Regions from separate parts of the Pantoea sp. LMR881 genome, predicted to be linked through region 1. Evidence: predicted binding sites of a transcription regulator. Region 1 holds the regulator's gene; the other holds the start of a gene.
The links. Region 1 encodes LexA, which represses DNA repair genes until DNA is damaged. Its sites were predicted from a motif close to TNCTGTATGTACATACAGNA; they were not measured.
Positions count from the first base shown of each region.

Region 2: sulA (SOS-induced cell division inhibitor SulA) is a predicted target of LexA. The motif match lies at 5,127-5,146, and genes of this name have one in related genera.

Region 1 covers NZ_JAPVOK010000002.1:2,001,294-2,013,822, reverse strand. The annotation lists gene O3W44_RS11285 (UTRA domain-containing protein) at 1-682, shown strand, start outside; gene psiE (phosphate-starvation-inducible protein PsiE) at 756-1,166, shown strand; gene ubiC (chorismate lyase) at 1,244-1,756, shown strand; gene ubiA (4-hydroxybenzoate octaprenyltransferase) at 1,768-2,652, shown strand; partial or broken gene plsB (glycerol-3-phosphate 1-O-acyltransferase PlsB) at 2,738-5,159, opposite strand; gene O3W44_RS11260 (diacylglycerol kinase) at 5,288-5,656, shown strand; gene lexA (transcriptional repressor LexA) at 5,762-6,376, shown strand; gene dinF (MATE family efflux transporter DinF) at 6,486-7,808, shown strand; gene O3W44_RS11245 (CsbD family protein) at 7,977-8,189, shown strand; gene zur (zinc uptake transcriptional repressor Zur) at 8,261-8,782, opposite strand; gene O3W44_RS11235 (conjugal transfer protein TraF) at 9,224-10,474, shown strand; gene dusA (tRNA dihydrouridine(20/20a) synthase DusA) at 10,802-11,797, shown strand; gene pspG (envelope stress response protein PspG) at 11,964-12,230, shown strand; gene O3W44_RS11220 (quinone oxidoreductase) at 12,423-12,529, opposite strand, start outside.
Region 2 covers NZ_JAPVOK010000002.1:946,551-959,079, forward strand. The annotation lists gene helD (DNA helicase IV) at 1-1,621, opposite strand, end outside; gene O3W44_RS06365 (YccF domain-containing protein) at 1,745-2,188, shown strand; gene yccS (YccS family putative transporter) at 2,190-4,364, shown strand; gene O3W44_RS06375 (TfoX/Sxy family DNA transformation protein) at 4,327-4,956, opposite strand; gene sulA (SOS-induced cell division inhibitor SulA) at 5,166-5,657, shown strand; gene ompA (porin OmpA) at 6,007-7,077, shown strand; gene matP (macrodomain Ter protein MatP) at 7,162-7,629, opposite strand; partial or broken gene O3W44_RS06395 (AAA family ATPase) at 7,683-9,550, shown strand; gene fabA (bifunctional 3-hydroxydecanoyl-ACP dehydratase/trans-2-decenoyl-ACP isomerase) at 9,619-10,137, shown strand; gene rmf (ribosome modulation factor) at 10,199-10,369, opposite strand; gene pqiC (membrane integrity-associated transporter subunit PqiC) at 10,650-11,222, opposite strand; partial or broken gene pqiB (intermembrane transport protein PqiB) at 11,219-12,529, opposite strand, start outside.

The DNA.
Region 1 (12,529 bases):
TGATATGATCGCTGAAGCCTTACTGGCGAGGATCAATGCGGGCGAATTTAATTGCGGAAAATTGCCTGGCGAGCGGGCATTAAGTGAAGCTTTTTCCACCACGCGCATTACGTTACGCGAAGCGTTGGGCAAACTGGAAGCGCAGGGCGTTATTTACCGCGAACTGCGCCGTGGCTGGTTTATTGCTCCCCCACGCCTGATTTATAACCCATTACATCACAGCCATTTTCACGCTATGGCTGCCGAGCAGGGGCGTCAGGCCAGCACGGAAGTCATTTCGGCAGAGCAGGTTCTGGCGCAGAGCGACATTGCAGCAGCACTGATGCTGGCGGAGGGTGACACCGTTTATTGCATTCGTCGTTTGCGTCGTATTGATGGACGCGCCGTGTTGTACGTCGAGCATTACCTCAACCCACGTTTTTTCCCTGGCTTATTAGCAGAAGACCTGACGCGTTCACTGACCGATCTTTATGACCAGCGTTATGGCATTCGTTACGGTGGCGCACGATTCACCATCCTGCCAGGCCCGTTGCCAAACGTTGCTGCCCCCGCGCTTAACGTGGCTCCCGGCAGTCCTGGCTTGCGCATCACACGTATCAACCGCGACCAGCAAAAGCAGGTCATTGACTGCGACTGCGAGTACTGGCGTTACGATGCACTCTGTGTCGATGTTGAAGCCTGATAGTCATATTGTGATTTGCGTCACACTAACGCATGATAGCGCCAGCGATTAATCGTTTCCTTTGAGGCGTAACATGAGTGAAAAAAGCACCACAGGTCAACACATTGCATGCGTGTTGCAATGGGTTCTTAATGCAGGCCTGGTGATTCTGGCGATCATTTTAGTGGTGTTTCTCGGTAAAGAAACTATCCACTTAGCTAACGTCCTGCTTAACACCGGTGAGCAGGCATCGTCTTATCTGCTTGTTGAGGGAATAGTAATCTACTTCCTCTATTTTGAATTTATTGCCTTGATTGTTAAGTATTTTCAGTCTGGCTATCATTTTCCCCTGCGCTATTTTGTTTATATTGGCATCACGGCGATTATTCGACTGATTATTGTCGATCATAAAAATCCGTTCGATACATTGTGCTATTCCGCCGCCATCCTGCTGCTGGTGGTTACGCTGTGGCTGGCGAACAGCAACCGTTTAAAACGCGAATAATCTGTCACGCGGAGAGTGGTGTTCACACGCCGTCTCTGCGTTAAACTAGCGCCCTGCTAATTATTGGGAGTGGTGCTATGTCACAAGATGCGCTCAGCTTATTACGCGCGCTCAACTGGCTTTCACCTGAGCAACCGGGGCTTTCACCTGCGTTGCTGAACTGGTTGCTGGAAGAAGACTCAATGACACGACGTTTTGAGCAACACTGTCAGCAGGTTACCGTGCAACCGGTGCGTGAAGGCTTTATTAACGCAGACGAGTTAACGGATGAAAAAGCATTGCTGCCAGATGACGAACGTTTCTGGCTGCGCGAAATCATTCTGTTTGGCGACGATGAACCCTGGCTGGCGGGGCGCACGCTGGTGCCTGAAAGCACACTGAATGGCCCGGAAATCATGCTGCAGCAACTGGGTACACGCCCGCTTGGTCGTTATCTTTTTTCTTCTTCTACCTTAAGCCGTGACTTTATCGAACCGGGCAAAATCCATGATTTGTGGGGACGCCGCTCGCGTTTACGCTTGTCAGATAAACCGTTGCTGCTTACCGAGCTATTTTTACCGGCTTGCCCACTTTACCGCGACCTGGTTTAAGGAATTACGCTGTGCAGAAGACATTGCAGTTAAATAAATGGCAGGCCTACAGCCGCCTGATGCGTATCGATAAGCCGATCGGCACCTTACTGCTCATGTGGCCTACGCTATGGGCATTATGGCTGGCGAATATGGCTGTGCCGCCGGTGTCGGTGCTGGTGGTGTTTGTAGCCGGCGTCATTATTATGCGCGCCGCAGGCTGCGTGATTAATGATTATGCTGACCGTAAGGTTGATGGTCACGTTCAGCGCACACAAAATCGTCCGCTGCCCAGCGGCGCTGTGAGCGCGAAAGAGGCGAAAATGTTGTTTGTCGGGTTGGCACTGGTCGCCTTTGTGCTGGTACTGACCATGAATCTGATGACGATTTTGCTTTCTGTCGTCGGGCTGGCGCTGGCCTGGGTTTATCCTTTTATGAAGCGATACACCCATCTGCCGCAGGTCGTGTTAGGCGCAGCATTTGGCTGGGCGATCCCCATGGCATGGGCGGCAGTTAGTGAGTCCTTACCATTGGTTTGCTGGCTGGTGTTCATCGCGAACATCTGCTGGACGGTGGCTTATGACACGCAATACGCGATGGTTGATCGCGATGATGATGTGAAAATTGGTGTGAAATCAACGGCGATTCTGTTTGGCCGTTTTGACAAATTAATCATCGGCCTGTTGCAGTTAGCCACGTTAGCTTTGATGGTCACTGTCGGTTTGCTGCTGCAACTCAATGGGGCCTTTTACTGGTCGCTTCTGCTGGCGGCGGCGCTGTTTGTGCACCAGCAAAGACTGATCGCTCAGCGTGAACGCCAGCCCTGTTTTCAGGCCTTTCTGAATAACAATTATGTTGGGCTGGTGTTGTTCATCGGTGTCTTAATGAATACGCCGCCGTTTAGCCAAATGTTTTGAGCAGAGGGTTAACCGGCAATAAAAAAGGCGACCCCCGCTGGCAGGTCGCCTTTTTTGATCGCTAATGACATCAACTCACTGGTCTTTACTCGTGCGCAACCGCACTTTCAATGGTCAGACGAACGTCACTGGTCACCAGATCGGCCAGAATGAGCCATGTAGCATGGGTCTGTGTAACATCTGCATCACCGCGGTCACTGATATACCCTTCGTCACGCAACGTGAGCACCAAAGAAGTAAATACGGCTTTATCGAAAAACTCTGGCGCATTGATTCCATGCAAAACCGACAGACGCTGTGCCAGCGTGCGGCTCTCTTTTTCCAGCGTACCGCGGTTAATGGCCGGTTTGGCACTGAGAATCGAGAAGGTAATGGCATAACGCTGCAGCGTTTCGCGAATACCGGCTGCCAGCAACTGCAACGTGCGGTAACGGGCGGCAGTAAAGCGCAACTGACCATTTTCCAGAGTGATCAGTCCCTGGCGCGCCATCTCCTGACAGAAATCTGACAGCAATTGTGGCAGTTCCTCTCTCTCCCAACGCAGGAACAATTCACTCTTCAGCATGGGGTAAATCAAACTGACCTGGCGTAGCAACTCAGCTTCGCTCAGATTCGGATGCTGCTGAATTATCGCAGCGATGAGCGACGGCATGACCAACATATGGTGAATGTTGTTGCGGTAATAGGTCATCAACACCGCTTGTTCACGCGGCAGGATGATGATGTCGCCAATATTGTCCTTTTCGCTCTCAAATTTGTTCATGCCCATCGCATGATCAAGCAGCGATTCAGCCGAAAGTTCTGGCACGGTCGCGTTTGGTGAATAAGGCACGTTGCGAAGTAGCTGGGTATAGCATTCAAGCTGTTCGATTAACTGTTCACGCGTTAGCGAACGCTGGCGCGAGGCAAGCAGAGCAGTAACACACAGATTCATCGCATTGGCTGCACCTGCTTCGTTGATGCGGACCATTAAACGTGCGGCAATGTCGTTTACGGTTGGCGTCAACCAGCTTGGGCGCTGCGGCTCAATAGGGTCAATTGCGTCACGCCACTCCGGCACGCGCTTGTTAAGGTAATTCACCAGCGGCAGCGGTTCGCCAAAGTTAACGTAACCCTGACCCAGGTTGCGCAGCTTACGTAACCCGCGCACCATCTGCATAAAGCCTTCTTTCTCTTTTGCCGCGCCGCGCAATTCTTTAGCGTAAGTACCCACTTCCATCACGTGCTCGTAGCCAATATAAATCGGCACCAGAGTGATAGGGCGATTGCCACCGCGCAGCATCGCCTGTAGCGTCATTGCCAGCGTACCGGTTTTCGGATCCAGTAAGCGGCCTGTACGTGAGCGCCCACCTTCAACGAAGTACTCCACTGAATAGCCACGTGTAAATAACTCGCCTAAATATTCACGGAACACGGTTGAGTAGAGCTTATTACCCTTGAAGGTACGGCGGATAAAGAAGGCACCGAGACGACGGAAAATCGGTCCGGCTGGCCAGAAGTTGAGGTTGATCCCAGCCGCAATATGAGGCGGCACCAGACCCTGATGATATAAAACATAAGAGAGCAGCAAATAGTCCATGTGGCTACGGTGGCACGGCACATAGACAATTTCATGACCATCCTGCGCCAGCTGACGCACCCGCTCGCCGCCGTTGACATTGATGCCCTGATAAAGGCGACTCCACAGCCAACCCATGACGCGATCTGTCACCCGAATCGCTTCGTAAGAGAAGTTAGCGGCGATTTCTTCCATCATCTCAACCGCATTCTGCTGCGCTTTTTCATGAGAGATTTTTTTGCTGCGCGCCTCATCTTCTACTGCTTTTTCAATGGCTTTTGATTGCAATAGCTTGTTAAACAGATCCTGACGAGCGGGTAAGCGTGGACCAACCGCCGCGAGACGCTGCCGGGCAAAGTGAATACGCGCCACGCGCGCCAGTTTTTGCGCAATGGATTGATCTGTTCCGTGCTCGGTCGCCATTCGGCGTAGCGAAACCGTGGGCGAAAAACGCACAAAGCTGTCACGTCCGTGCCAGAGCACGGCGAAAAACTTTGCACGCCATTCAGCACACGCAAATGCGGCGTGGCTTCTCCCTGAACCTCACGCCCCGGCGCGCGACCAAACATCACCGTTACCGGCAACATTTGAATGTCGAGGTCGGGATTGTTGCGATGCAGATCAAGATAATCGTGAAAGATTTTCACTGACTCGACGCTGGGCACAAAATAGGGAAACACGCGCGGGCCATCGTGAATAAAAACGTGGCGTGGCAGCAGTACCCCGTCAATCTCCAGGGAGAAAGTGGGTCGGGAAGATCGTGTTTGATACACTGCGCACGTAAAGTCAGTAAGTCGGCCTTCGAATCGTAAGGCAGAACATACATAATGGGCCGGGTAGGATCCAGACCATGTTCAGAAACAGGATCGGCCGGAATGGCCTTACTTTTTACCAAAAACGAGAGTGGTAAATTGAGTAATTTGTAATAAAGTTTACGCCAACCTGACATAGACAACATGAAGCCTCTTGTTAGCAAAGCGCCGCAAGCATACCAGAAAGTGCAGCGAAGATCTGTGGTGGTGCCAAATGCACGCAGCCCAGACATTGACGTCATTCCGTTAAAAGGGTTCCCTCAACATGGCAAATAACGCCACCGGTCTTATCAGAATTGTGAAAGCAGCCGGTTATTCCTGGCAAGGCCTGCGCGCCGCCTGGCAACATGAGGCTGCATTTCGCCAGGAAGCTATCGTTGCGCTTGTTGCTATCGGCGTGGCTTGCTGGCTGGATATCGATATTATTTCGCGCATTTTAATGATTGGAACGGTGATGTTAGTCGTCATCGTTGAGATCCTAAACAGTGCTATTGAATCGGTTGTTGACCGTATTGGCCAGGAACGTCACCCGCTTGCTGGCCGGGCAAAAGATATGGGCTCAGCGGCGGTATTGCTAAGTATCTTACTGGCGGTTTTCGTCTGGATCGCGCTGCTTTGGACACATTTGCGATAAGCTTTCCAGAAAGTGCCAACCGGCTGATTAATACCTGACTTTTGGTTTCCATTTCGCCAATACCTGTATATACTCACAGCGACTGTATAAACAACCAGGGGCGGGATGAAAGCGTTAACCAGCAGGCAGCAGCAGGTCTATGATCTGATTCGCGACCACATTAATCAAACGGGCATGCCGCCTACACGTGCAGAAATCGCTGCGCAACTGGGTTTTCGTTCACCCAACGCTGCTGAAGAGCACTTAAAAGCCTTAGCGCGTAAAGGCGTCATTGAAATTGTTTCTGGCGCATCACGTGGCATCCGTCTGTTAATGGAAGAAGAGACGTCAGAAGGCATTCCACTGATTGGTCGCGTGGCCGCCGGTGAGCCGATGCTGGCGCAAGAACATATCGAAACTCATTACAAAGTCGATCCCGGCCTGTTTAAGCCTTCAGCGGATTTCCTGCTGCGCGTTAACGGTATGTCGATGAAGGATATCGGCATCATGGATGGCGATTTGTTAGCGGTACACAAAACGCAGGATGTGCGCAACGGACAAGTGGTTGTGGCGCGTATTGACGATGAAGTTACGGTGAAACGCTGGAAAAAACAGGGTGCCATTGTGCATCTGTTGCCAGAAAATAACGAATTTGAACCCATCGTGGTTGATACACGCGCTCAGTCTTTGACCATCGAAGGTTTAGCGGTTGGCGTGGTTCGTAACGGTGAGTGGCTGTAATCCTGCTATAGCTGCTTTTGTTCGCTGGTCCTGATGCTATTCTGTCTGCCCGAATTTAGCCGCTGCTGTCTCGCCTGTTGACGCAGCGGCGTTGAGCACGGATCTGCGAATGCCATTTTTGACTACAGCCGACAAAAATCTTTGGCGGCTAGCTCTGCCAATGATCCTTTCTAATATTACTGTCCCGTTACTGGGCCTGGTTGATACAGCCGTCATTGGTCATCTTAATAGCCCGGTCTATCTCGGCGGCGTAGCTATTGGCACCACTATCACCAGCTTCCTTTTTATGCTGTTGCTTTTCCTTCGGATGAGCACCACGGGGTTAACAGCACAGGCATTCGGCGCAAATGACAAAGCAGCCCTGGCACGTGCGCTGACCCAGCCATTAATCATGGCGCTGTTGGCCGGCATAATCTTTATCTTCCTGCGCGATCCGATCTCTCTGCTCGCGACTCATCTGATGGGCGGTGATCCAGACGTGCTGGAGCAGGCCGCGCTCTTTATTCATATTCGCTGGCTCAGTGCCCCCGCAACCCTGGCAAACCTGGTGATTTTAGGCTGGTTGCTTGGTGTGCAGTATGCACGCGCACCGGTGATTTTGCTGGTGGTCGGTAATACAGTGAATATTTTACTCGATCTCTGGCTGGTGCCTGGGTTGCACTGGGGCGTAGCGGGGGCTGCAACAGCCACGGCGCTGGCAGAATATGTCACGCTGGCAGTCGGTTTAGCGATGGTCTGGCGCGTTTTGAAGCTTCGCGGTATTGATATGAATGTCATCAGACAGAGCTGGCGTGGGGATATGGGCCGCCTGCTGCGGCTTAATCGCGACATTATGTTGCGTTCGCTCATGCTGCAATCATGCTTTGCTTCCCTGACTCTGCTTGGGGCACGGATCGGGCCGGAAGTGGTAGCAGTCAACGCCGTGTTGCTGATGTTTATTACCTTCACTGCCTATGCGCTTGATGGTTTCGCTTATGCTGTTGAGGCATTTGCGGGTGAAGCGCACGGTGCGAAAGATAGCAGCAAATTATTACGTGTCTGGCGAGCAGCCTGTCGACAGGCATTGCTGGTCGCAATTATCTTTTCGCTGATATATGCCATTTTCGGTACGCAAATCGTGTCACTGCTAACGTCCATTGGCGCGTTACAGCAGATGGCGGATCGTTATCTGTTCTGGCAAATCGTTATTCCGATAGTCGGTGTAGGGTGTTATCTGCTGGATGGCATGTTTATTGGCGCAACGCGCGGTCGCGAGATGCGCAACAGCATGGCGGTAGCGGCGCTGGGATATTTTCTCACGTTATTGACGGTGCCCTGGCTGGGCAATCATGGCTTATGGCTGGCGGTAGCGGTTTTCCTGGCGCTCCGCGGTGTGTCGTTAGGCTTTCTATGGCGTCGCCACTGGCAGAACAACACCTGGTTTATGGGCTGATCTTTTCTTAAAATCCCCGGAGGCTACGGATTATTCTGTATTGTCCCGGCAAATTCCAAAACCTCTACTATAATTAACTCTGAATGGCGCAAACGACAGGCGCTTTATATCGTTATTGTCTTGCAAGGCAAGATATATGATGAAATCTAAAGGACGTGGAGGTCTGCAATGAATCAAGACGAAGCGAGTGGTAACTGGAAGCAGTTCAAAGGAAAAATGAAAGAAAAATGGGGCAAGCTGACTGACGATGATATGCAGGTCATTGAAGGGAAACGCGATCAGCTTGTCGGTAAAATTCAGGAACGTTATGGCTACGCTAAGGATGAGGCGGAAAAAGAAGTCACAGACTGGGAAGGCCATAACAAAGACTACCGCTGGTAATTTAGTCAATTTATGGATGATGCTCCTACCCCGCCGGTACGCTCATGCTGGCTGGCACAAGGATGTGCCGACTAACTTCTCTTTCCCCGCTTTTTAGTTTCTGTCTCATGGTCATGTTCACAGCTTCCATGACGGTTACAGGCCTCAACTTCAACGCAGTTTTCACACAAACCGTGTGCTTCAATCACGCTATGGCGTAGCGCAAAACGCGCCTCACTCGCTAATAACCCAATAATGTTTTCAACACCTTCGGCATGTTTTTCAATGACTGCCGCACAGCGATCACACACCAGCATAACGGAAGTATGAGCAGGTGCTTCAAAGTGGTGGCACATCACGTAACTGTTATTCGACTCAACGCGGTGAATAAAGCCTTGTTCAAGCAAAAAGTCTAAGGCACGGTAAACAGTCGGCGGTTTAGCTTGCGGTTCATTAATGCGCAGCTGATCCAGTAAATCGTATGCGCTTATCGATCCTCGCTGTTCTGCCATCAAACGCAAAACTTCCGCACGCTGCGAAGTCAGACGAACACCGCGCTGCAGACACAGTTTTTCAGCCTGGGACATAATTTGCTCTGAGGTCATCGTCGACATGAAAATTCTCCGCTAGACAAGTGATGTTATTTTATCACAGCTAATTTTCCTCCGCAGAGGTTGCTGCTCAAGCACAATACGCTATTTACCCTGCGATCTGCCTTCCCGATCCTGCTGTCTGACGCTAATTAACCCTGGATTCAGATCCAGCGCGTTTAAAAATAAATAAAGATTTTTTCATTTTTTCCCTTTGCAACTCACTGAGTTAAGCACTAATGTTCAAAAGCATTTAAGCAATATTTGGCAGTAATTTGCTTTTTTAACGCTTTTTTGAACAATAAAAACGCTTTTGCGTTGTAAAAACATCCAATCCGTTGAATTAAGACACTGTTCCCTTTGAATTCGCAGCAATAACGCGTTAGCCCTCGTTCACAATAGTGCTAACAACCTATTCAGCCGTTAAATGTTTTAACGGCACTTTTCTCAGGTAATGGCAGGTAAATGGTGAAAAAATTCGTACAGCGTTCTGCGCTGATTTATCCCGCTGTTTTGAATGCGCTCCTTTTTTCTTCTTCTGCCATGGCGGCAGGTACATGGTATGACGCACGTAATGACGCGATGGGTGGCACCGGCGTCGCTTCCTCAACCTATGGTTCTGCTGTTCTGGCCAACCCGGCATTAATGACAAAAGCCAAACCAGAGGATAATGTCAGCATTATTTTCCCGTCCGCAGGTGTGCAAATCACCGATAAAGACAAGCTGGCTGATAAAGTGGATGACATCTCTGATACCGTTGATCGCTATCAGGATGTGATTGATAACCTGACATTCGCTGATTATTTACGGGGTTATCCTGAGCTACGTGCTGCCTCAGGCGATGTGGCAAATCAGCTGCAAGATTTAAAAGGCAATAAGGCGGACGCCAGTGCTGGCGTAGCGTTAGCCGTCACTATTCCGAACGAGAACTTGCCCTTTGCTTTTGTGACCAAAGCTTACGGTACGGTTCACGTGCAGGCGAATGTTGCCCAGAGTGATATTGATTACTTACAGGGCGTAGCAAACGGGACGGTTATTCCGGTACCTGGGGATCAAGACAATTTGCGATCCAACGCTAACGGCCTTGCTGCATTAATCACCGATTACGGTATTGCAGTGGCGCATGAATTTTCCATTGCCGGACAGCCTGTATCAGTTGGCGTCACACCTAAACTTCAAAAGACCTGGCTCTACAACTATACCGACACGCTCTACAACTACGACAAAAATGATATCAACAGTGGACGCTATCGCAGTTCCGATACCGGTTTTAACATTGATGCGGGATTAGCAACCACCTTTGCTGAAAACTGGACCCTGGGTTTGACCGGACAAAACCTGATATCACGCGATCTTGATACCAAAGAAGTGAATGGCTATCGCGATACCTATCAAATTCGTCCGCTGGTTACGACAGGTCTCTCCTGGGATAAAGGGCCGTTCACCGTCACGGGGGACATTGATTTAACCGAGACGAAACGCTTTAAATCAGAAGAGAGTAGTCAGTATGTCGCCGTAGGCGGAGAATACCGCGTTCTGGATTGGTTGCAGCTGCGTGCCGGTTATCGCGCCGATATGCGCGGCACGGATGAAAATGTCGCGACGGCCGGTTTTGGCCTTTCTCCTTTCAACAACGCCGTGCATGTTGATCTGGCCGGATCGGTGGGAGCTAACAACACCTGGGGTGCCATGATGCAACTCGGGTTTAACTTCTAAACCCACGACGTCACCTTTGACAGAGGCGCTTTAAAACGGGATGTCAAAAACAACACAAAAGCAAGGCAGCGTCAGGCGGCCTTGCTTTTTTACTCTGCCAAAAAACGTTATGGCCATCAGCGCAGCTGAAGCAGATTAAGCTGTTCCAGCCGCCAGTTTTAACGCTATCCCGCGCTCTGCCAGTAACGTCGGTTCAGGCACGCCATCCGCACTGGTCCTAACGGCCCATACGGTGTAATCATCAGGCGGGCACTGCAATATCGGCCACCCTTGTGGTAGTATTGCGCAGAATTCCCTCACTTATAATCACCGGATTTACTGCGCTTCATGACCGATACCTTTTCTTCGCAACGTTTTTCCATCGCTCCAATGCTTGACTGGACCGATCGTCACTGCCGCTATTTTCACCGCCAGCTCACGGGTGACACGCTGCTCTATACCGAAATGGTCACGACTGGCGCGATTATTCATGGCAAAGGCGATTATCTGGCTTATAGCGAAGAGGAGCATCCGGTTGCGCTGCAGCTGGGGGGAAGCGATCCTGCGGCGCTGGCGCAGTGTGCCAGAATGGCCGAACAGCGTGGCTATGATGAAATTAACCTGAACGTAGGCTGTCCGTCAGACCGCGTACAAAACGGACGTTTCGGTGCGTGCCTGATGGCGGAAGCCGAACTGGTCGCCGATGCTATCAAAGCCATGCGCGATGTCGTCAACATTCCCGTTACCGTAAAAACCCGTATCGGTATTGATGAGCTGGATAGCTACGCGTTTCTGACTGACTTTATTGGAACAGTGGCAGAGCGCGGCGGCTGTGACACCTTTATCATTCACGCGCGTAAAGCCTGGCTTTCTGGTCTTAGTCCAAAAGAGAACCGTGAAATTCCGCCGCTCGATTATCCACGGGTTTATCAGTTGAAACGTGATTTTCCGCACCTGACGCTGGCGATCAATGGCGGGGTAAAAACGCTGGAAGAGGCGAAACAGCATTTACAGCACCTGGATGGCGTGATGATGGGCCGTGAGGCTTATCAAAATCCGGGCATACTGGCGCGGGTTGATGGCGAACTGTTTGGGCGTGACACGCCTGCTGCCGATCCGGTTGCCGTAGTGCGTGCCATGTATCCTTATATTGAGGCTGAACTGGCTAAAGGCACCTGGCTCGGCCACGTTACCCGACATATGCTCGGCCTGTTCCAGGGGATCCCCGGGGCGCGTCAGTGGCGTCGCTATCTTAGTGAAAATGCACACAAGCCGGGCGCAGATGTTCGCGTACTTGAGGCCGCGTTAGCTCTGGTTGCCGATAAAATTCCGCAGGAAGCCTGATAACAAAGAGGCCAGCCTTAACGGGCTGGTTTTTTTGAGCCAAAATTTGGTGAATTTCATTAGTTAATGCCCACGCTTTTTCCCCGGTCTGACGCAAAATCAATAGCTTAAATTCTGGCACGCTTCTTGTAATAACCAACCAGTCGTGAATGACAGGAGCGCAAAAGTGGAAATTTTATTTGTATTAGGCTTTTTCCTGATGCTGTTGATAACAGGTGTTTCGTTACTGGGCGTGATTGCAGCATTGGCAGTTGCAACGCTATTGATGTTTATTGGCGGATTTCTGGCAATGGTTATCAAATTGTTGCCATGGCTGGTACTGGCGGTAGTCGCAGTCTGGCTTTATCGCGCCTTTTTCTCTGACAGTGAAGCGCGAACGCGCAATAAACTCAGGCGTAAAATCAACCGTTTAAGCCGTAATGACTGGCGCTAAATGCGGTGACGATCACAGAGTCAGATATTATTCATAACAATTCTGCAATTAAACATACTTTTTACTTATGTTTTCTGTCAGGATGTTTTCGTTGAGTCGAAACAGTATCCATCGCCGCTGTCCCTACAACCAGCGCGAACGATAAAAAAGAAAAATGGGCTTCCTGCGGGAAGCCCTGTTTGCATCTGGGGATCAGGGGATCAGTAAACTTGAGCCTTGCGTCACACGGCTTTCCAGCGTTTGATGCGCTTTACTGGCCTCGTTAAGTGCAAACTTCTGTTGATCCGGCACGTTAATTT
Region 2 (12,529 bases), 1.1 Mb from region 1:
GTAATGCAATCGATTTTTTATTGCCTTTGCTCAGGCTGTTGAGAGGTTTACGCAACTGATGCGGATTTTGCTGAACGAAGCGGTTAGCAATATCGCCAATGCGTTCGTTAAAGCGATAGGTGGTATCCAGAAAACAGCGATCGCCCTCGCCAAAATAGTGATGAAATGCGGTGGTCAGACTCATTTCAGCACCGCTAAAACGGTAAATGGCCTGCCAGTCATCTCCCACAGCAAACAGCGTAGTGCGTTTATTCTGTTGCCGCAGCGCGGTCAGCAAGGCGGCACGCTGTGGAGAAATATCCTGAAACTCGTCCACCAGAATATGTTTCCACGGGCTAATGAAGCGGCCTTTTTCCAGAATAGCGATAGCCTGGTGAATCAGACCAGAGAAATCTACCGCGCCCTCTTCTTTCAACGCGCTTTTCCAGGCTTTAAGTAGCGGAGCCATTAATTTCACACGTTTACTAAACAGATCGCGTGCGGCTTCAGGCACGTCAGCAATCATCGCAGCCTGCGCGCCACCGTGCATTCTCATCAGTCCGAGCCAGCGATCCAGTCGTGAAGCCAGCCGTTTTGCCAGCCGGTCATCTTGCCAGAATGCCCCTTCTGGCACCTCCCATTCCAGTTCATCGCGCAGCCATTGCCGCCAGCCATTAGCGTGCGCTTTTTTCTCATCGCACTGTTGCCGCCAGTGCGTTAGCAATAGTTTCTGTCGCGCATCAACATCACTTTCTAATTTACTGACGATCGGCTGTTTATTACTGCCTTCACGAATAATATGCAGGGCTAAAGCGTGGAATGTGCGTGACTGAATGTCGCTGACGTCAAGGCGAGACTGAATGCGCTCATTCATCTCTTCTGCCGCCTGGCGACCAAACGCTAGCAATAAAATTTGATCGGGCGTCGCGAGTTTACGCTGTAACAACCATCCTGTCCGCGCCACCAGCACTGACGTTTTACCGCTTCCTGCCCCTGCCAGCACCAGCAATGCATCTTCACCATTGACCACGGCTTCGCACTGCGCAGGATTGAGTGGCGAAGTTTCAACAGTGGAAAAGAAATCGTGGTAACGATCGCGTATCTTCGCGGTCCAGTCGCGATTGCGCTGTGCCAGGGCCGCCTCACCCTGTTCCAGCCAATGCTGACAGAACGCGGCATCTTCACGCAGATTTTCAAATTCATTCAGGCGTGACAGTGGCAGCGGCAACGCATCAAACTGCTTGAGGATTTTCTCTTTTAAGTCACCTGATTCACTGCGTTTCAGCCAGCGATCTTGCTCGCTGAAACCCTCAATATCCAGACGCAGCGCATGAAGTACTTCATGGCACACGTCGCTCATTTCGAGGCTCCAGCGTTGCCACGACTGCATAAGATAGTGATGAAAACGTTGCGTTTCCTGCCATTCAGTGCCGTGCAGGCGCACCACTTTATCGTCTGCCAGCAGGAATTCCAGTTCGCCCCAAACCAGGCCTCGTTTACAGGTGATATTTAGCAATTGATTGAAGGGGATCAGATATTCATGCTTATCACCGCTAACGTCAACGCCAGCGGGTAACAGGCGAACCCGATTATAAGGATGTTGAGCAAGCCGCTTGCCCATGGAGGTTGCTTTCAGTTCCACGTCCACACCAACGACTAAATAAAAGATTAAGCGAAGTCTACCTGTCAGACTCTTAACGCTCCAGCCCTAAAACAGGCTAAACTTGGCGACACATCTAGCAGAATGCAAAAGGAAAAGCTGAGTATGCGCACCGTTTTAAATATTCTTAACTTTGTCCTCGGGGGTTTTATCACCACGCTGAGCTGGCTTTTTGCTACGCTGGTGACCATCGTCCTGATTTTTACTCTTCCTCTGACCCGCTCCTGTTGGGAGATCACTAAACTTTCGCTGGTGCCATTCGGTAATGAAGCGGTGCATGTTGATGTGCTGCGTCCGGACAGCAAAAGCCACATCCTGAATGCCGGGGGCACTTTTTTAAACATTTTCTGGCTGGTTTTCTTTGGCTGGTGGTTGTGCGTGGCGCATATTTCAGCCGGCATCGTTCAGTGCCTGACGATTATTGGCATTCCTGTTGGCATCGCTAATTTTAAAATAGCCGCGATCGCGCTATGGCCTGTCGGTCGTCGTGTTGTTTCGGTTGAAGAGGCGCGTGCAGCACGCGAAGCCAATGCCCGTCGGCGCTATTAATATGATGTCGAAAACGCTGCCCGGTTGGCGGCAATATTTGTTTAACAGCAGCTGGCGCTATCTGCTTCGTATTTTCTTTGCGTTGGCCGGGTGCGCTGCGGTGCCGTGGTGGCTGCATCAAATTGAGTGGACAATACCGCTTACGCTGGGCGTGGTAGCCGCCGCGCTGGCTGACTTAGACGATCGCCTTACGGGTCGCCTGAGAAACCTCCTGATTACCCTGCTCTGTTTCTGTATCGCATCGGTTTCCGTCGAATTACTGTTTCCCCATCCCGCCGCGTTTATTGTTGGCCTGGCGCTCTCCAGTTGGGGGTTCATCCTGCTGGGCGCGCTGGGACAGCGTTACGCTACCATCGCCTTTGGTGCCCTGTTAATTGCTGTCTATACCATGCTGGGCATTGAGCTTTTCCTCCAGTGGTATCTACAGCCGATGCTGCTATTGACCGGTGCGCTCTGGTATAACCTGCTGACGCTACTGGGCCATTTGATTTTTCCGGTGCGCCCGGTGCAGGAACAGCTTGCTGGCAGCTTTTCCCAGCTTGCCCGTTATCTGGAGGCGAAAGCTAACCTGTTTGATCCTGACGTCAGTGAGCAAAATGATGCCACGTTGATTAATACCGCCATGGTGAACAGCCAGTTGGTCGCCCAGCTTAATCTGACCAAAACCACCTTACAAAGTCGTTTGCGCGGCGATCGCGGTTCGCGCGGCACACGACGAAGCCTGCATTACTATTTCGTGGCGCAGGATATTCATGAACGCGCCAGCTCTTCGCATCTGCAATATCATTTACTGCGTGATGACTGGCGTTACAATGAGATTTTATTTCGCTTCCAACGCTTGCTTAATATGCAGGCCCAGGCGTGTCGCCAGTTAGCTCAATGCATTTTATTACGTGAGCGGTGGGAGCATGACAGTCGCTTCGAAGGTGCTTTTGAGCGCCTGCAAAAAGCGATTGAAAGGCTGGAACAGCGCGAACCGGAAGCGGCGCACATTCGGGCCTTGCACTGGCTGTTGCGCAATTTACGCGCTATTGATGCGCAGCTCGCGTCGATTGAATCTGAACAGGCGTTATCGGGCGACGATCCCCAGCACAGCGATAATTTGCTTTCTCGTGAGGGATTGAGTGGCTGGAGCGATATCCGGCTACGCTTTAGCCGTCATTTATCCCCTGCTTCTGCTCTGTTTCGCCACGCCGTGCGTGTATCCGTCGTGCTCTGTATCGGCTATGGATTTATACAAATTACCGGCGTTGAGCGCGGTTACTGGATCCTGCTTACCAGTCTGTTTGTTTGCCAGCCAAACTACAATGCCACACAGCGGCGTCTGGCATTGCGTATTGCCGGGACGCTGGCGGGTGTTGCGATTGGTTTACCTGTTTTGTGGCTGGTGCCGTCCGTTGAAGGCCAGTTGATACTGATTGTATTGAGCGGTGTCCTGTTTTTCGCATTCCGCCAGGTGCAATACGCTCAGGCGACGCTTTTCATTACCTTGCTGGTGTTGCTGTGTTTCAACCTGCTGGGCGAAGGATTTGAGGTAGCGTTACCGCGCGTTGTGGATACGCTTTTAGGCTGCGCACTGGCATGGTTTGCTGTGGCTTTTATCTGGCCAGACTGGCGCTTCCGTCAGCTGCCTGCGGTCGCTAAACGAACTCTGAACGCCAATTGCCGCTATCTTGACGCCATTCTGGAACAATATCATCAGGGTAAAGATAACCGGCTGGCTTACCGTATTGCCCGGCGCGATGCCCATAATGCTGATGCGGAACTGGCTTCCGTGGTATCGAATATGAGCAGCGAGACGCGAACGCGTCAGGGGCTGCGGGATTCGGCTTTTCAGTTGCTCTGCCTGAATCACTCATTTCTGAGTTATATCTCGGCGCTCGGCGCACATCGTGACAAGATTATCGAATCAGACCTTCTGACGTTACTGGATGACACCGTTTGCTTTGTTGAAGATATTTTGCAGACAGAGACCGTGAGTGAATCTCAAGCCGAAGCGATGCGTGCTTCGCTCGCGCAACGTATCAGTGAACTGGCTGCAGATGCTGATACGCGCGCGCCGCTGGTGTTGCAACAACTGGGGTTGCTGGTTGCGCTGTTACCCGATATTGCGCGCCTGTGCCGCACGCTGGAAAAAGTTAACGACCCGAACCTTCCCGCTGAAAGGCCTGCTTAACGGTTGCGTTATACCAGTCACTCAACTCCGCCTTTACCGCATGCGGTAAGGCGGCCTGATGATGGCCTGATATCGCACCCTGCAGCGCCAGCAAGGTTTTAAAACCGACATGCTGGTTTATCGCTTTAAGTTTAAGCCAGCTCTTCTTGGCTCCTATCTCACAGAGATGTTTAACCGTACAAATTCCTGCTTCGCGCAGCATCATCTCAATACGCAGGCTGAGATTAGGAAGATCCTTTAATCGCAGTGCGTTATGTCTGGCTTTTAATTCAACCTGCGCCGCCTGCAGCGAGGCCGCCGACAGCGTAAGGAGATGTTCGGGGTTACGCCACAGCGCCTCGTCCACTTTGAAATAATTAAGGCTGACGGGGATGCCGCGCTTGCGAAAAACCAATGTTTCTAACGGTCGTTCAGCAACATATTCACGCAGAGCTTCGCAGGCTCGCAGGTAGAGTCCCTCTTCATTAACTAAAGCAAAAACGACCTGTTCAACCGCTAAGGCATATCCGCCAAACTGGGTACGAGACTCAATTTTCCCTAACGGTGCCAGTTGTACTCGGGACCGTTCAACAACCTGATGATGTTTCTTCACTGGACCACCTCCTTGTACGAGAAATTTCTTAAAAGCTAACATATTCAGCCAGTTAAAAGATAAGAAAAAGCCGTAACAGGTTCAATTAATAAATGCAGGAAGGGCTGAGTTTGTCTCTGTTTTGCGGGATGTTTTCAGAAATTTGGGTTGATCTTTATCCACGATGACATTACTGTATATTCATACAGTCACTGCTGAGTAAGTCACTTATGCGAACACAACATACCAACAATACACGCTATGCTCATCATTATGCGTCTGCGTCCAGGCCAGCGCAAAATAGCGGCTGGATAACTGAATTACGCTATAGCGAGCAGCCGGGTATGATGCAGATGTTGTTGTTGCCATTGCTGCAGCAATTGAGCCAACAGTCGCGCTGGCAGTTATGGTTAACCCCTGCACATAAGCTCAACCGAGCCTGGCTGCAACAGTCAGGGCTGCCGCTTGAGAAGAGTATGCATATTGCTGATTCTGATCGCTTTACTGCGGTTGAAAAGATGATTAAAGCATTGCGCAGCGGTAATTACAGCGTGGTTGTCGCATGGATTCCGTATGAACTGGGAGAAGAAGAGCGACGCGAATTAGAACGAGCAGCCACTGAAGGTGAAGCCCTGGGGCTGATTTTACGTTCAGGCACGCCCTCAGAATCGCCACTTCGACCACGAAATTCGAGAAAAATTCAGTCTGATTTGTTTCATTAAGTAAAAATGGGAATTTTCTCAGGTTAAATATCTTACCGGATATCGCTAAGCCACTGATTCTGCTCCGTCCAGTATTGACAATGGCTTAGCCGCTTTTTGCCCTTTTCCTCCCTGGCAAGAATGCCATGTTAATCGTTAGAATTTATGTATAAAACGCTGTTTATTTACAGTGGCGCCTCACATCATACTTGTAAGTTTCCAATCTCGTTGTAGACTTTATCTCGCCAGGGTGCTCAATAACCTCCGTTTTTTTCGGTAGAGTCATAAGCGAGCGTTTTACCCGGCGAAGGATTAAACCAAGAGCAACTTTTTTGCTCATTGCCTATTTGGATGATAACGAGGCGCAAAAATGAAAAAGACAGCTATCGCAATTGCAGTGGCACTGGCTGGCTTCGCTACCGTAGCGCAGGCCGCACCGAAAGATGACACCTGGTACACCGGTGCCAAACTGGGCTGGTCTCAGTATCACGATACTGGTTACTACGGTAACAACTACGTGAACAATGACGGTCCAACTCACGAAAGCCAATTGGGTGCGGGTGCATTCCTGGGTTACCAGGCAAACCCATACCTGGGCTTCGAGCTGGGCTATGACTGGCTTGGTCGCATGCCTAACAAAGGCAACGTAACCAACGGCGCATTCAAAGCACAAGGCATTCAGCTGGCTGCTAAACTGAGCTACCCAATCGCTGACGATCTGGACGTGTACACCCGTCTGGGCGGTATGGTATGGCGCGCTGACTCTACGCAGCAAAACGTTGCTACTGGCAACCGTATCAGCGACCACGACACTGGCGTTTCGCCACTGGCAGCCGTTGGTGTTGAATACGCTCTGACCCAGAACTGGGCAACCCGTCTGGACTACCAGTGGGTTAACAACATCGGTGACGCAGGTACCGTTGGTGCACGTCCTGACAACGCCATGCTGAGCGTAGGTGTTTCTTACCGCTTTGGCCAGGATGAAGCTGCTCCGGCTCCAGCCCCAGCGCCAGCGCCAGCTCCAGTGGTTGAAACCAAGCGTTTCACCCTGAAGTCTGACGTACTGTTCACCTTCAACAAATCTACCCTGAAGCCAGAAGGCCAGCAGGCTCTGGATCAGCTGTACAGCCAGCTGAGCTCAATGGATCCGAAAGACGGTTCCGTTGTTGTTCTGGGCTTCACCGATCGCATCGGTTCAGACCAGTACAACCAGGCTCTGTCTGAGAAGCGTGCTCAGTCTGTTGTAGATTACCTGGTGTCTAAAGGTATCCCGTCTAACAAGATCTCTGCACGTGGCATGGGCGAATCTAACCCAGTTACTGGCAACACTTGTGACAGCGTGAAAGGCCGTAATGCCCTGATCGACTGCCTGGCACCTGATCGTCGCGTAGAAATCGACGTTAAAGGTATCAAAGACGTTGTAACTCAGCCACAGGCTTAAGTTTACACGTAATAAAAACCCCGCTCAGGCGGGGTTTTTTTATGCCTTTCGCTGACTGAATCGGTCTAACAGCGAACAGAGTGGCTATTCGTTTTCTGAACCTGATTTACCTAAAATGGCTTGCAGATCCTGTTTCAGGCTTGTCATCTGCGTCGCATATTTTTCCTTACGCTCGGCATCTTCAATCAACTGGACTATTGTCTCAGACAAGGTGTTATTTCGACGTTGTGCTAATCCCGCCAGTCTTTGCCAAACCAGATATTCTAAATCGATCGATTTCTTACGGGTATGCTGATGCTCAGCATTAAAATGACGTTTGCGTCGTGCACGTATCGTTTGCTTAAGCCGGTTTTCAAGATCGGGATGGATATGCTCTGCAATCCAGTTACCTACCTCAACGGGATGGTTTTCCATCGCCAACAGCACATCAACCGCAGCCCGTGCAGCACTTAATTCAAGGTGACGCGTGATCAGTTCACCTTCCCGATGCTTTTTCACCAGGTATTTCCACTTCCATCCACATTCAAGATTTTCGAGTTGCTGGTATTTCATCGGAATCTCATCGTGATCACGTAACAAACTAAGAATAACAGCTTTTTTCCTGGATGCAGCAACGAAAAGCATGTCGCCAGCGTCACATCTTCTGTTGGAACTCCACAGTGCTTAACAGGGGTGATTACTGTATAATCTCGCTTTTCTTAAATCAGACAAATGCGATTATTTTGACCAGCTCCCAACTTACGTGGCAAAACCTACAACCGGATAGCTCGCAATACCTGTCCGTTTTTTCCCGAATTGCTGACGAAGAGACCGATTCACTGGCATCGGTTCAGCCCCGGCTGCTCAATGCCCTGGCGCATTTATATCATCAATCGCAAGGGTTTCCTCTGCTACTGGTACGTAGCCAGGAAAATAGTGACTATTTATCGCTTATCGCGCAGGCAGCACAACGCTTTGCAGGTTCTTCAACCACCTTGTTTGGCGGTGATTATCATATCATTGCCGATAACGTGACACTGCAACCGCCGACCGATCCGCAGCGTCCTTTCACCCGACAAGGCGAAATTCATTTTGCTGAGTGGTTTGAAATGGAACAGCTCTTTGGCTCTGTCCGCTTGCATAAAGATCGCATTCAGCTTGAACCCGGCCTGATTCACCGTGCTAACGGTGGCACGCTGGTGCTGGCGCTGCGTTCTTTTTGGCGCAGCCGCTTTTGTGGTTGCGGCTAAAAAAATGCGTCGAACAAGGTTACGTTGACTGGATTTCACCTGATGAACGTCGTCCGCTGCCGGTGTCTGTTCCCCCTCTTCCGCTCAAGCTGCAGCTGGTACTTTGCGGTGATCGTGAAGCATTAGCTGAATTTCAGGCGTTAGATCCCGAAACGCATGAAATGGCCATCTACACTGAATTTGAGGAAAATATTCAGGTGCTGGATGAAGACGATATGCTGGCGTGGTGTCGCTGGAGTGCTGATTTGGCGCAGCAAGCAGGTCTGCCTTTGCCTGAGGCGGACTTCTGGCCTGAGTTAATCAAAGAAGGCGTGCGGTATAGCGGCGATCAAGAAACACTGCCACTCTGTCCGCGTTGGTTGCTGCGCCAGATGCGCGAATCGGCACTGATGGGCGAAAACCTTAATGCCGAAGCGTTACGTGATGCGCTCGATGCTCGCTTGTGGCGTGAAAATTACCTCAATGAGCGGATGCGCGATGAAATCTTGCTTAAGCAGATTTTAATCGAGACAGAAGGCGAAGTTGTCGGACAGATCAACGGTCTGTCGGTCATTGAATATCCTGGCCATCCGCGTGCCTGGGGTGATCCTTCTCGCATCACCTGCGTCGTGCATCCGGGTGACGGCGAGTTTATGGACGTCGAGCGTAAAGCAGAACTGGGCGGTAATATTCATGCCAAGGGCATGATGATTATGCAGGCTTATCTGATCGCTGAACTTGAACTTGAACAGCAACTGCCTTTTTCTGCGTCGCTGGTATTCGAGCAATCTTATTCAGAAGTTGATGGCGATAGCGCCTCGCTGGCTGAATTGTGCGCCCTGATCAGTGCGCTGGCTAATCAACCGGTTAATCAGCAGATTGCAGTAACAGGATCGGTAGATCAGTTCGGCAATGTTCAGCCCGTCGGGGGCCTGAATGAAAAAATCGAAGGCTTCTTCGATATCTGCCACCAGCGTGAACTTACGGGCCAACAGGGCGTGATTATTCCTGCCTGTAACGTGCGCCATCTTTGTCTGAATCAGGACGTTGTCACTGCGGTTGAGCAAGGCCGTTTCCACATTTGGGCCATTGATCGTGCGGATGAAGCGTTACCTTTATTAACCGGTAAAATCTGGCGTACTGAAGATGGCGAAGGCGAAAGCCTGCTGCTTACCATTCAGGATCGCATCAGCCAGCTCAATCAGCCAGATACGCCACACCGTCCATGGCCGCTACGTTGGCTCAACTGGTTTAACCACCGTTAATCCGATTTGCTCAGCGTACAACTGTTCGCTAGTATTCGTGATTCACTAAAACAAGGCTTATTGAAAACATGGTAGATAAACGCGAATCCTATACCAAAGAAGACCTGATTCTGTCTGGTCGCGGTGAATTGTTTGGCGAAAACGGACCACCGCTTCCGTCAGGCAACATGTTGATGATGGACCGCGTGGTCAAAATGACCGAAGACGGCGGTAAATTTGATAAAGGTTTTGTCGAAGCCGAGTTAGATATCAATCCTGACTTGTGGTTCTTTGGCTGTCACTTTATCGGCGATCCCGTTATGCCTGGCTGCCTGGGCCTCGACGCCATGTGGCAGTTAGTGGGCTTCTATCTGGGCTGGTTAGGTGGCGAAGGCAAAGGCCGTGCTCTGGGTGTGGGCGAGGTTAAGTTCACCGGTCAGGTGCTGCCTGAAGCGAAAAAAGTCACTTATCGCATTCACTTCAAACGTGTAATTAATCGCAAACTGGTTATGGGCGTGGCGGATGGCGAAGTCTTCGTCGACGGCAACCTGATCTATACTGCAAGCGATTTAAAAGTCGGTCTGTTCAAGGACACTGCTGCGTTCTGAGACCTGAAAATGAAAACCTCCGCCTTTTGCGGAGGTTCCTTCCCTTTTCTGTGACATCCGGCTAGGCAATGGCTGCCGACCTGTCCTCCATAGCTTGCCGCCAGCCTCCTAACCAGTGAGACTTAGCGTCAACCAGTTGATACGGACACATCTCTTTTGAGCGTCCAGTGATGCCTGCTTGATAACCTCGTGAATGGGCGCGCTCAAGGCGGTCTCGTTTCTGTCTCTTCATACTCCGTGTCCCTCATATCAGGCCTGTGGAATCTGGTGGAAAGAAAAAGGTGGCGAATTAATGTTCAACCACTCTAATGTTCTACCTGCTTGAGCGAGAAAGATCAATGCGCAAAATTCACGCCAATGTCATAAATGTGACCTGAATCCGACAAAAAAATGTCGATTTGTGACTCAGTTAATGGTTCTATCTTGCTGATTCGTCTATCAAAAAAAGCCCTGATTAACACACCAATAACATCATGATTAATCAAGGGCTTAGATAAATAATCAAACTAATCCTAATTTGCTGCCACAACGCTGCTGGCTATTTGTTGTGCTGCCTGCTGCCAGCCAGTAGAAAGCGTTCTGACTAAAGCATCATAACCATCTTCGTTTTGCGGCAGCATAAGATTAAACGCGTGTTTCGTTAACCTTCCTTGATGTTCAAGCGTCCATTCGCCGCTGATGATTGCCTGCCCGTCATAACGTCCCTGAAAGCCAGTGACCGTAACGTTCAGCGTGTCATGCTGCTCTCCTAACGGTGAGCCTGAGACTAATCTTCCCGGTAACGCTTTGCTGAGATTAGTAATCAGCGTTTGCTGTAACTGTTGATCGAGCGGACTGGCCCACAGATTATTCGCTGCGATAACATATTTCACGTCACTGGTTTGATAAACCAATCCGTTACCCGCCAGATAGTCGGGCACTGTCACCTGCTGAACCCACAATGTCGGTTGTGGTGATGCAGCCTGGCTACTGCTGCTCACGTGCATTGAGGCCGCCCCGGAGGGCAGCTGATAATAGGTGGTATCAATGGTGCTACTGCATGCGCTCAGCGCGAGTGCAGCAAGAAGTGTGAACCCTTTTTTCACTGTTTCGCCCTCTTTGGCTGGGGATCCTGTCCCGGTTTGGCTTCAAACACCAACGCATTGCTCTTACTGTTCAGCGTTTTCAGTACCGGTTGCAGTTCACGCAAGACCTGATCCAGGCGCTGCATATCTCCCACCAACTTACTGTAAGCAGGTGACCCTGGCTGCAGACCTTTCATACTCCGATTCAGCTCACGCAGGGTTTGCTGCATATCTTCCGGCAGCGTTTTCATTGCCGGGCTGCTGGTAACCTTGTTGATATTTTCAATGGTACGTTGCAGATCGCGCATGGTGCGCTGGCTCTCTTTCAGCGTACCGGTTGCCTGATTAAGCAATCCGTTCAGCGGCAGACCGTTGATTTTGTCCAGCGCAGCCATCAGTTTCTGTTGAATCTGGCTTAAGCCACCGCTGACGGTTGGGATCACTTCATAACCCAATATCTTATTCGGCCCCTTATAAGGTGCCGCATTTTCGTAAAAATCGAGATCGACATAAAGTGAGCCTGACAGCAGGTTGCCGGTTTTCAGCGTTGCGCGCAGCCCACGCCTCTTGCCATCCTGCAGATGTTGCTCAAGATCGAAATTCTCGCCGAGTCGACTGATAAAGCGGTCCGGCTCTATGCGGATCAGCACAGGAACGCGATAATCATCATTAAGCGCCTGATTTTCTCCCCCTTCATAAACGGCACTTCTGCAACGGTCCCCAGACGAATACCGCGGAACTCAACCGGCGCGCCAACCTGCAGGCCACGGATCGAGTCAGTAAAATACATCAGATAGTCGATATGATTAGTGTAGAGCGAGTCCTGGATGCTACGCTGATCATCAAACAGATGATAATCCGCTTTGTTCTCAGCAGCTTTACCTAATTCCCAACCCTCTGGCACGTCAAAGCTCACGCCCCCGCTGAACAGGGTCGTTAAAGAGCCCATCTCAACGCGCATGCCTGACGCAGACATGTCAACCGCAATGCCGCTGTCTTTCCAGAAGCGCACGTTAGTGGTGACAAGGCGGTCATAGGGGGCAGAGATAAATAACTGATAGGTCATCATTCGTTTATCTGTGTCGAAGCTACTGGTTTCGACCGTGCCGACACGGTAACCACGGAACAGCACGGGATCGCCCGGGTTAAGCTGACCTGCTTTTTTACTGTCGAGCGTAATACGAATACCTTTGGCATCAGGCGGCGCCAGCGGTGGCGCATCCAGCAACGGGTATTGTTCAGGCTGTTCGTTTTTACTGCCGGGTTGCAGTTCGATATACGCCCCGGAAAGCAAGGTGCCCAGGCCGGTAATGCCCTCTCGCCCGACT